4 regions of the Massilia sp. LXY-6 genome follow, and region 2 is predicted to be linked to each of the others. Evidence: predicted binding sites of a transcription regulator. Region 2 holds the regulator's gene; each other region holds the start of a gene.
The links. Region 2 encodes sigma-54, which starts transcription at its own class of promoters, with help from an activator protein. Its sites were predicted from a motif close to TGGCANGNAANCTGCTTT; they were not measured.
Positions count from the first base shown of each region.

Region 1 (2,199 bases), on a different contig from region 2:
TCCGCAATTTCAACCTGGGCAAGTACGTCGGCGAGATTTTGCTGTCGCTGCAGCCCAAGCTGAAAGGGCGGCCCGTCAAGGTGCAGATCGACTGCCCGGCGGACCTGGAACTGAACAGCTTCCCGGGCGCGGTGTCGCAGATCGTCACGAATATGGTGGTCAATTCGCTGGTGCACGGCTTCGAGCGCGGCCAGCCCGGCAACATCACGATCCGCGCCCGCCTGGAGGACGACGACACGGTCGCCTTCGAGTACGGCGACGACGGCGCCGGCATGGACGCCGAGACGCTGTCGAAACTGTTCGATCCCTTCTTCACGACCAAGCGCGGCAGCGGCGGCAGCGGCCTCGGCGCCCACATCCTCTACAACCTGGTGACCGGCTCGCTGGGCGGTTCGCTGCGCGCGGAAAGCAGCCCGGGCAAGGGGCTGCAGTATCACCTGCGCTTCCCGCGCAAGCTCAGGAAGGCGGGAGAGCCGGCGCTCGGTCTCTCCTGACGAAGCGGATCAGCCGCGCGGACGACGGCGACGGGCCGCCGCAAAGCCGGCAAATGCCACGCCCATCAACATCAGGCTGCCTGGTTCCGGGACGTTGGCAACGTGCAGGTTATCGATCGTAACTTTTACGTTGTTATCGATGTTCGCCGAGCGGAAGCCCAGGCTGTCGAACGAGGCAATGCTGCTATTGCCTGTTGCGGTGACGAGCGCCGAGACGACGTCGGATCCGGTTGGCTTGAACCATGCATCGATACTGTCGTAGTGCGCGTTGTCCTTGTCGCTCGACTTGTACAGGTGGCCGAACACCTGGTAGCTCTGGCCCGCAACGAGATCGCTGCCCGGCAGGAAGTAGCCGCCCTGGCCCGAGGTGCGCACGAACAGGTCGTTGGTGCAGGTCGGCTGTTTCGGGTCCCCCCCGCAATTGGCCTTCAGGCCGATATTCGGGCCATTCGAATCACCGAACCACAGGGCGACGAAGTCGTTCGTGCCCAACACACCCGAGTATTGCAGGGTGAAATCGACGAACACATCCGTAGTCTGGACGCTTGCCAGGTTGCGGACGGCCGCGTTATTCGCATCGGCGGCAAATACGAGCGCCGTGCTGCCGCCCGATTGCGTGATCGATGCCGGCGCTGGTTTCTTGCCCGTGGCCGCTGCAAGCGTCCAATCGCCATTCCAGCCAGCACTGACACCATCGAAATTATCCTGAGCAGTGATCAGGGTCGCGTTGGCGGCACCTGCGGTGGCGAATGCGAGAGCGGCGAAAATGGCGGCAGAGATTTTCATGGCAGTAAAGGTTGGTTAAAGATGTTTACCTTTAAGCACATTTCGTGCCAGAAATATAATTTTCTTTATAAACAATCACTTAAATGTTTATTCGGAAACATTGCCTGCCTTACTGTAAATTTTTCCGACAGGAATGAAGCCCGGCTGCGCTGACACCGGCTTGCACTTCCCGCGGCGGCGGATCAGGCCTGGTTCGCCAGGTCCGACAGCAGTTCGACCAGCTGGCCGATGTCGTAGGGCTTGGCCAGCATCTGCACCCCCGGCACCGTGGCGCGCTGGTCGGTGTAGCCGGTCGCCAGCACGACCGGCAGGCCGGGCCGGCGTTCGCGCAGGATGCCGGCCAGGTCGATGCCGCTGATCTTGCCCGGCATGACGATGTCCGAGAAGGCGACGTCAATGTCGAGGCCGCCTTCGATCATCGCCAGCGCACGTTCGCCGTCGGCCGCCACCAGCACCTCGAAACCCGCTTCCTCCAGGCCGTGCGCGACGGCTTCGCGCACCAGCACATCGTCCTCGACGAACAGGACCCGGCCGCTGGCCTGCAGCGCCGCGGTGTGGCCGCCGCGGGCGGGCTGCGGCGACAGCGGCTGGGTGGAGCGCGGCAGGTAGAGTTCCACCGTGGTGCCCTGGCCCGGGGTGCTGGACAGCGCCAGCACGCCCTGCGACTGGGTGGCGAAGGCATACGCCTGCGCCAGTCCGAGTCCGGTGCCCTTGCCGGGCTCCTTGGTGGTGAAGAACGGGTCGAGGGCGCGCGCCAGCACCTCGGGCGCCATGCCGGTTCCGGTGTCCTGGACGGTCACCAGCACGAAATCGCCGCCACTGCCGCCGCCACTGCCGCCGCCGCTGCGTTCGCGGTTCGGTTCCAGCACGCAGTTGCGCGCGCCGATGGCCAGGCGGCCGCCGTCGGGCATGGCGTCGC
Region 1 covers NZ_JBKFGF010000022.1:3,832-6,030, forward strand. The annotation lists gene ACI48D_RS11395 (GAF domain-containing protein) at 1-494, shown strand, start outside; gene ACI48D_RS11400 (PEP-CTERM sorting domain-containing protein) at 504-1,280, opposite strand; gene ACI48D_RS11405 (ATP-binding protein) at 1,463-2,199, opposite strand, start outside.
Region 1: a site for sigma-54 is predicted at 1,313-1,330, ahead of ACI48D_RS11400 (PEP-CTERM sorting domain-containing protein). Genes of this name have one in related genera too.

Region 2 (2,199 bases):
GAGATTGTCTATGCAGAGGATGACGTGGGAGTCGATCACTTGATCGAAATGGCGGGTGATGCGTTCGAGCTTGTTCTGTACGTATTCTCGGATTGCTGGGGTTACATCGAGATGATGTCCGCTGATAGTGAGATTCATACACACTCCTTTGAAGATGCGCTGCCTGGCATGCGCAGGTCGCGCGCCGGACGGCGTTATTGCAAGAGCTTGCTGCTAAAAATAGCTACAGGGATTTGCGGAGGCTGACGGGAGGGATCTTCAGCGCCTCACGGTACTTCGCAACCGTGCGGCGTGCGATAACCATTCCCTGTTCCCCTAGCATCTCCGCGATCTTGCTATCGGATAAAGGGTTTTTAGGGTCTTCTGCTCCTGTGAGTTGTACGATGAGGGCCCGGATCGCGGTCGAGGATGCTTCACCTCCTGCCTCGGTCGCGACGTGACTCCCGAAAAAGTACTTCAACTCAAACATGCCGTGCGGCGTCAGCATGTATTTTTGAGTTGTCACCCGAGAAATCGTGCTCTCGTGTAGACCTAGTGTATCAGCTATCTCACGTAAAACAAGGGGCCGCATGGCAACCGCGCCATGGGAGAAAAAGTTCCGTTGGCGCTCGACAATGGCTTGCGCCACCCGCAGGATGGTGTCGAAACGCTGGCGCATGTTCTTGATGAGCCACTTCGCTTCCTGCAGCTGCGCCGCCAGCTGCGACTCCGATTTCCCCTGCTTCATCAAGGCGGCGTACAGGCTGTTCACGCGCAGGCGCGGCATCACGTCGGGATTCAGCTGCACGCTCCAGCCATCCTTCGCGCGGCGCACGATCACGTCCGGCACCACGAAGTCGGAGACATCGGACGCGAAGGCCGCGCCCGGATGCGGATTGCACCGGCGGATCACGACCTGGGCTTCGCGCAGGTCCTCGTCGTCGCAGTCGAGGGCCTTCTTCAGCTTGTTGAATTCGCGCTGCGCGAACCAGGTCAGGTAGCGTTCGACGATGGTCAGCGCCATGCGCCGCGTCACCATCGGCACGCCGGGCATGCGGCGGATCTGCAGTGCCAGGCACTCGGCGGCGCTGCGCGCACCCACGCCGGGCGGGTCCATGCTCTGCACCAGCGACAGGGCGGTGCGCACTTCGTCGAACTCGATTTCCAGTTCGGCCGGCAGGCGCGCGTGCAGTTCGTCCAGCGATTCCTCGAGGTAGCCGTTGTCGTCGAGGGTGTCGACAACGATCTCGACCAGCGCGCAGTCGCGCGGCGAGATGCAGGTCAGGCGCACCTGCTCCATCAGGTGTTCGCGCAGCGAGACGGGGCTGGCTTCCAGCTGCGGGCGGCCGTCCTCTTCCTCGCCGCCGCTGCCGGAGCGGCCCGGCTCACCCCAGTCCATCTCGCGCTCGGCGCCGCCGGAGTCGCCGTTGTCGCCGTCGCTGCCTTCGGCTTCGCCGCCGCCGCCGCCGCCCTCCTCTCCCTGGCTGGACGAGGGCGGCGAGTCAGGCGTGGTGGAGGTCGACGAACCGTTGTTGATCGCGCCGTCCGCCAGCAGGCGCACGGAACGGTCGAGCGGATCGTCGAGGCGCTCGAGCAGCGGGTTGTCGCCCAGGACCTGTTCGATCTCCTGGTGCAGCTCGAGAGTGGACAGCTGCAGCAGGCGGATCGACTGCTGGAGTTGCGGTGTCAGCGCAAGGTGCTGTGATGTCTTGAGTTGCAGCGTCTGTTTCATGACTACATCCGGAAGTGTTCACCCAGGTAGACGCGGCGGACCGATTCGTTGGCGATGATATCGTCGGGCCGGCCCGATGCGAGCACCGCGCCCTGGTTGATGATGTAGGCGCGGTCGCAGATGCCGAGCGTCTCGCGCACGTTGTGGTCGGTGATCAGGACGCCGATGCCGCGCTCCTTCAGGAAGCGCACGATGCGCTGGATCTCGATCACCGCGATCGGGTCGACACCGGCGAACGGCTCGTCCAGCAGCACGAAGCGCGGATCGGTCGCCAGCGCGCGCGCGATCTCCACGCGGCGCCGTTCGCCGCCCGACAGCGACAGCGCCGGGTTCTCGCGCAGCTTCTCGATCTGCAGCTCGGCCAGCAGTTCGTCGAGGCGCTCGTCGATGCGGGCGCGGCTCAACGGCTTGCCGTTCTCGCGCTGCAGTTCGAGCACGGCGCGGATGTTCTCTTCCACCGTCAGCTTGCGGAACACCGAAGCTTCCTG
Region 2 covers NZ_JBKFGF010000021.1:126,581-128,779, reverse strand. The annotation lists gene hpf (ribosome hibernation-promoting factor, HPF/YfiA family) at 1-138, opposite strand, end outside; gene ACI48D_RS10975 (RNA polymerase factor sigma-54) at 224-1,711, opposite strand; gene lptB (LPS export ABC transporter ATP-binding protein) at 1,714-2,199, opposite strand, start outside.

Region 3 (2,199 bases), on a different contig from region 2:
AAGCACGATCTCGGCTTGTCCGAAGAGCAGAAGAACGCGTGGTACCGCCACTGGCTGGTGAGCGGCCTCGAGGTGCTGGAAAAACACCTGGCGCGCGACCCGAGCGCCGGGCCGCTGTGCCATGGCCGCACGCCGACCATCGCCGACTGCCTGCTGGTGCCGCAAGTCTTCAATGCCCAGCGCCACGGCATCGACGTCTCCGGGTATCCGAACATCTCGCGCATCAACGCGCAGTGCGTGCAGCTGCCCGCCTTCGTGGCGGCCCATCCTTCGAACCAGCCGGACGCGGAATAAACCAGGCCGCGCCGGCGCCTCGTCGATTACTTGCGGCGGCGTGCCAGCGCGATGCCACTCAGGCCGAGGCCGAGCAGGGCGACCGACACCGGTTCCGGGACCGGGTTCGTCGGCGGTTCGTTGGTTACCTGGCCGACCGCGGCCACGCCGCCGGTCTGGCCGCTCTGGACAAAGCCGACATCCGCCGCAAAGCTGTAGCCGCCCGGCTGGCCGTTGTTGCGCGGGCCGCTCATCGTGAAGGCATCCAGCGTGATGCCGGCCTGGGCGACGCTGAAGTTCAGCGGCGCGCCGATGTTGGCCGACAGTCCGCCCTTGACGTCGCTCTTGAACAGCAGGGCGTCCGTGAAGATGCCGTACGGGGTCAGGTTGTAGCCGCCGCCGGTGCCTACCGTGAAGTACTGGGCGGTGCCGGCATCCAGGGTGATGGCGGCATTCGCGAACGCCTGGCCGAGGTTGAAGCCGAACTGCGGACCGACGCCGGTGTTGGCGAACACGAAGCCCTTGGCCAGGCTCACGTTCACATCGACTTCATCCTGCCCTTGGGTCAGCGTGATCGTGCCGTATGGCGCATTGGGCAGCCCGGAGCCCGCCTGCGAAACATCCAGCGTGAAAGTGGCCGTGGTACCGACCGGGGCGGCCAGCACGGCCGGGGTGACGGCAAACATTGCGGTCGCGCCGGCGACGATCATTGCGGTTTTTGCAAGATGTTTCGACAGGTTCATGGTGGGCATCCGTTCTGGTCGGTGAGGGAGAGTACGTACACCCCCTTAGCAATCAGCGTGCCAGTGACTGGAAGTCGTTGTATTTACTAGAGAAAGTTGGTAACGCTGGAAAACCGCCAGTAGCAAGTGTAAAAATCTCTGACGGCACATTCCTATTGTGCATAGGAATTTCTGGCCGGGTGAGCGTGCTCGGCTCGCCCGGCCAGGCTGTCAATGCCGGGTTTCCGACTGGAACCCGGTGCGGTCCGGTTCCGAGGGCGACGATACCTCTTCCAGCGCGCGGTCGACGCCGGCCGAGTGCTTGGTCGCCATGTCGCCCATCGAGACGATGCCGACCACTTCCTGCGAACTCTCGTCGATCACCGGCACGCGGCGGATCTGCACGTCGCCCATCTGGCCGAGCACCTCGTCGACGGTCTGGTTCGGCGAGCAGGTACGCACGTCGGTGCTCATCACGTCACCGACGCGGGTGCTGCCCGGCGCCTGACCGGCGGCGGTGGCGCGCACGGTAATGTCGCGGTCGGTAATCATGCCGACCAGTTTCCGGCCGTCGAGCACGGGGATCGCGCCGACGTTCAGTTCGTCCATCATCTGGGCGGCGCGCTGTATCGTTTCCTGCGGCGAGATGCTTTGCACGTCGCGGGTCATCACATCCTGGATGGTTTGCATGGGGGTCCTCCTGTCGGTTGCGTGATCGTTTGTCGTTTGTCCAATGCGGGCCGATGATGCACCGATTTACGAAACCCGGACGCTAGTTTGACGCGCGGAACAGCGCGCAAAAAAAGGCGCTGCGCGGCCTTGAGGCTGGCGGGGTCGGCTACAATCTGGACCCTTTTCAGCCTGCCAACTCAACCATGCCGGACATGCCCATTCCCGCCGCCATCCTCGATGCCCTGCAACTGGCCGACCCGTCGTGGCGTCCGCACCTGGAAGCCGGCCTGCGCGCGATGATGCAGGCCGATCCGGCCTACCTGCCGGCGCTCGCCGGCGACGACTACCTGCCGACGGGCGGCCGCCTGTTCGCGGCCTTCGCGCTGCCTTTGGCGCAGGTGCGCTACGTGCTGGTGGGGGAGGGACCATATCCGCGCCCGGAAAGCGCGACCGGCGTGTGCTTCATGGACGGCGCCGTCGGCGAGCTGTGGTCGGAGACGGGGCTGTCGAAGCCGGTAAACCGGGCGACCTC
Region 3 covers NZ_JBKFGF010000003.1:79,154-81,352, forward strand. The annotation lists gene maiA (maleylacetoacetate isomerase) at 1-294, shown strand, start outside; gene ACI48D_RS01955 (PEP-CTERM sorting domain-containing protein) at 321-1,016, opposite strand; gene ACI48D_RS01960 (CBS domain-containing protein) at 1,227-1,685, opposite strand; gene ACI48D_RS01965 (uracil-DNA glycosylase) at 1,871-2,199, shown strand, end outside.
Region 3: a site for sigma-54 is predicted at 1,062-1,079, ahead of ACI48D_RS01955 (PEP-CTERM sorting domain-containing protein). Genes of this name have one in related genera too.

Region 4 (2,199 bases), on a different contig from region 2:
CCGGGTGCTGGCGATGTCCGCGCCGTATCCGGCCGACCAGGTCGGGGCCGACGGCCTGATCCCGGCGGAAGTGATCGAGGCGCTCGGCGGCCAGTACCAGATCCTGCCCTGGACCGGTTTCGGGACCCTGTACGGCACCTCGCGGATGGTGGCGGCGGCGCAGAAGGAGATCCGGGCGGTGCTCAAGGGGGTCGCCAGCCGCCTGCTGTTCCTGAGCCAGGACAATGCGAACACCTTGCTGGCCCTGTCGCGCTGGATTCCCGGGCCGGCCGGGCGCCGCCTGTCGCGGACCGCGTCGACGCTGGCCAGTTCGATGGAACTGGTGCTCGGACGCCCGAACGAAACCGCGCTGCCGCTGGCCTACTGGCGCAATCCGCGTCCGCATGGCGATGGCCCGCGTGATCCGGCACGCGACGGCTGCGGCCTGATCTGGTACGCACCGCTGGTGCCGATGCGTGGCGGCGGCGCGCGCGCTTATGTCCAGATGGTCAGGGACATCACTCGCCGCCACGGCATCGAGCCCTTGCTGACGTTTACCTCCCTGAGCGACAAGCTGTTCGACAGTACCGTGCCGCTGCTGTTCGACCGCGATTCGCCCGCCGCGGTGGCGGCGGCCCAGGCCTGTTACCGGGAACTGATCGCCGCCGGCCGCGAGCGCGGTTGGTTCCCCTACCGGCTCGCGGTCGATGCCATGCCCGAACTGCAGGCTTGGCTCGACGATTCGGCACGCCTTCACGCGCGCCTGCGTCGCGAGTTCGATCCGCACGACCTGCTGGCGCCGGGGCGCTATCACGTTTAAGGCGTTGTAAATAACGCATCAATGCGCCCTGGCTATGCTCCGCTTTGTGTTGTGTTAACTAGCTAACTGTCGGCTTTTTTTACAAATTTTGTTAACTGGCCTCAGTCAATAAGAAATAATCTTAATTTCAAAATAATAATTTTCTTTAGGATCAGTTACTTATAAGGTATTTCTTCATGCTGGCACGGAGGTTGCTTATATACCTTTGCTGTCGTTAAACATCAATCAAATCCAAATATTGGAGAAAACATGAAGAAGTTACTCGCTTTCGCTGCCGCCGCCGTCATGAGCGCCGGTGTATATGCTGCTCCGGCAACCCAACTGCCGACCGGTCCAGTGTTCATTAAATTCAATGGTATCGAGCAAATCGCCGTCGCACCAGGTACGACTACCTTTGCCGGCAGCAACGAAATCAACTGGGGCGTGATTCTGGTGTCGACTCTGGAAACCGGTAAGGTTGACGAGAGCAACAACCTGATCGGCAGCACTGGCAACATTTTCTTCGCCAACGGCTTGCAAGGCGGCCAGGTCACTGGCATGTTCTACGACGTCCAACGCGGTGAGCCGTCGGCTACCAACCCGTTCCCGGCAACTGGCGGTTTCCTGGACCTGTACTGGCGCGACCTGAACACGATGTCCCGCACTACCCTGGACGTGACCTCGAATGTCCGTACCGATTTCAGCCACGCTAGCGGTTTTACCGACGGCACGTTCCTGGGCCGTATCATGTTTGACACCGGCATGGACACCAGCAGCGCGATCAACAGCATCGTTGGCAGCGTCGTGCCGACCACTGACGGCTCGTCGTTCACCGGCATCGCCAATTCCTACGGCTCCATTGACAGGAGCGCTGGCGGTCTGTGGGCCGCCCAGCTGGACTCGAACTACTTCATCACCAAAGATGGCCAGCGCGACCTGCGCTTCAAGAACAGCTATGATTCCAACGACAACTGGAACAACGGCTCGGGTATCCGCGGCGCGAATATCCAGGATCCGGGCCAGGCATTTGCCCTGCCGGAGCCGGGCGCGCTGTCGCTGATGGGCCTGGCCATGGTCGGCATGGGCGCCGCTCTGCGCCGCCGCGAGAAGAAAGCTGCCAAGTAATTCCTGGCGCTCTCATGAAAAGGCCTCTTCGGAGGCCTTTTTCTTTTGTTAAAAATTTTGCTGATTGACAACATCGGCGCCTTATTGTTTACTTGCCAAATGACTATGCGTACCCGTCTTCTTCTCCAGGTACCGGCAACCATGCTGATCCTGGCCTTCGTGCCGACCAACCTCTGCAAGCTGGCCGCCTTGCTGCTCGTCTGGGCCCTGAGCTTCGGCCGGCTCAGCAAGGTCGAGACGATTTTCTATGTCTGCGTGTGCCTGTTCTTCACAGCGATGAATGCGGCGTCCCTCAA
Region 4 covers NZ_JBKFGF010000012.1:98,862-101,060, forward strand. The annotation lists gene ACI48D_RS07135 (FAD-binding oxidoreductase) at 1-799, shown strand, start outside; gene ACI48D_RS07140 (PEP-CTERM sorting domain-containing protein) at 1,049-1,903, shown strand; gene ACI48D_RS07145 (hypothetical protein) at 2,009-2,199, shown strand, end outside.
Region 4: a site for sigma-54 is predicted at 980-997, ahead of ACI48D_RS07140 (PEP-CTERM sorting domain-containing protein). Genes of this name have one in related genera too.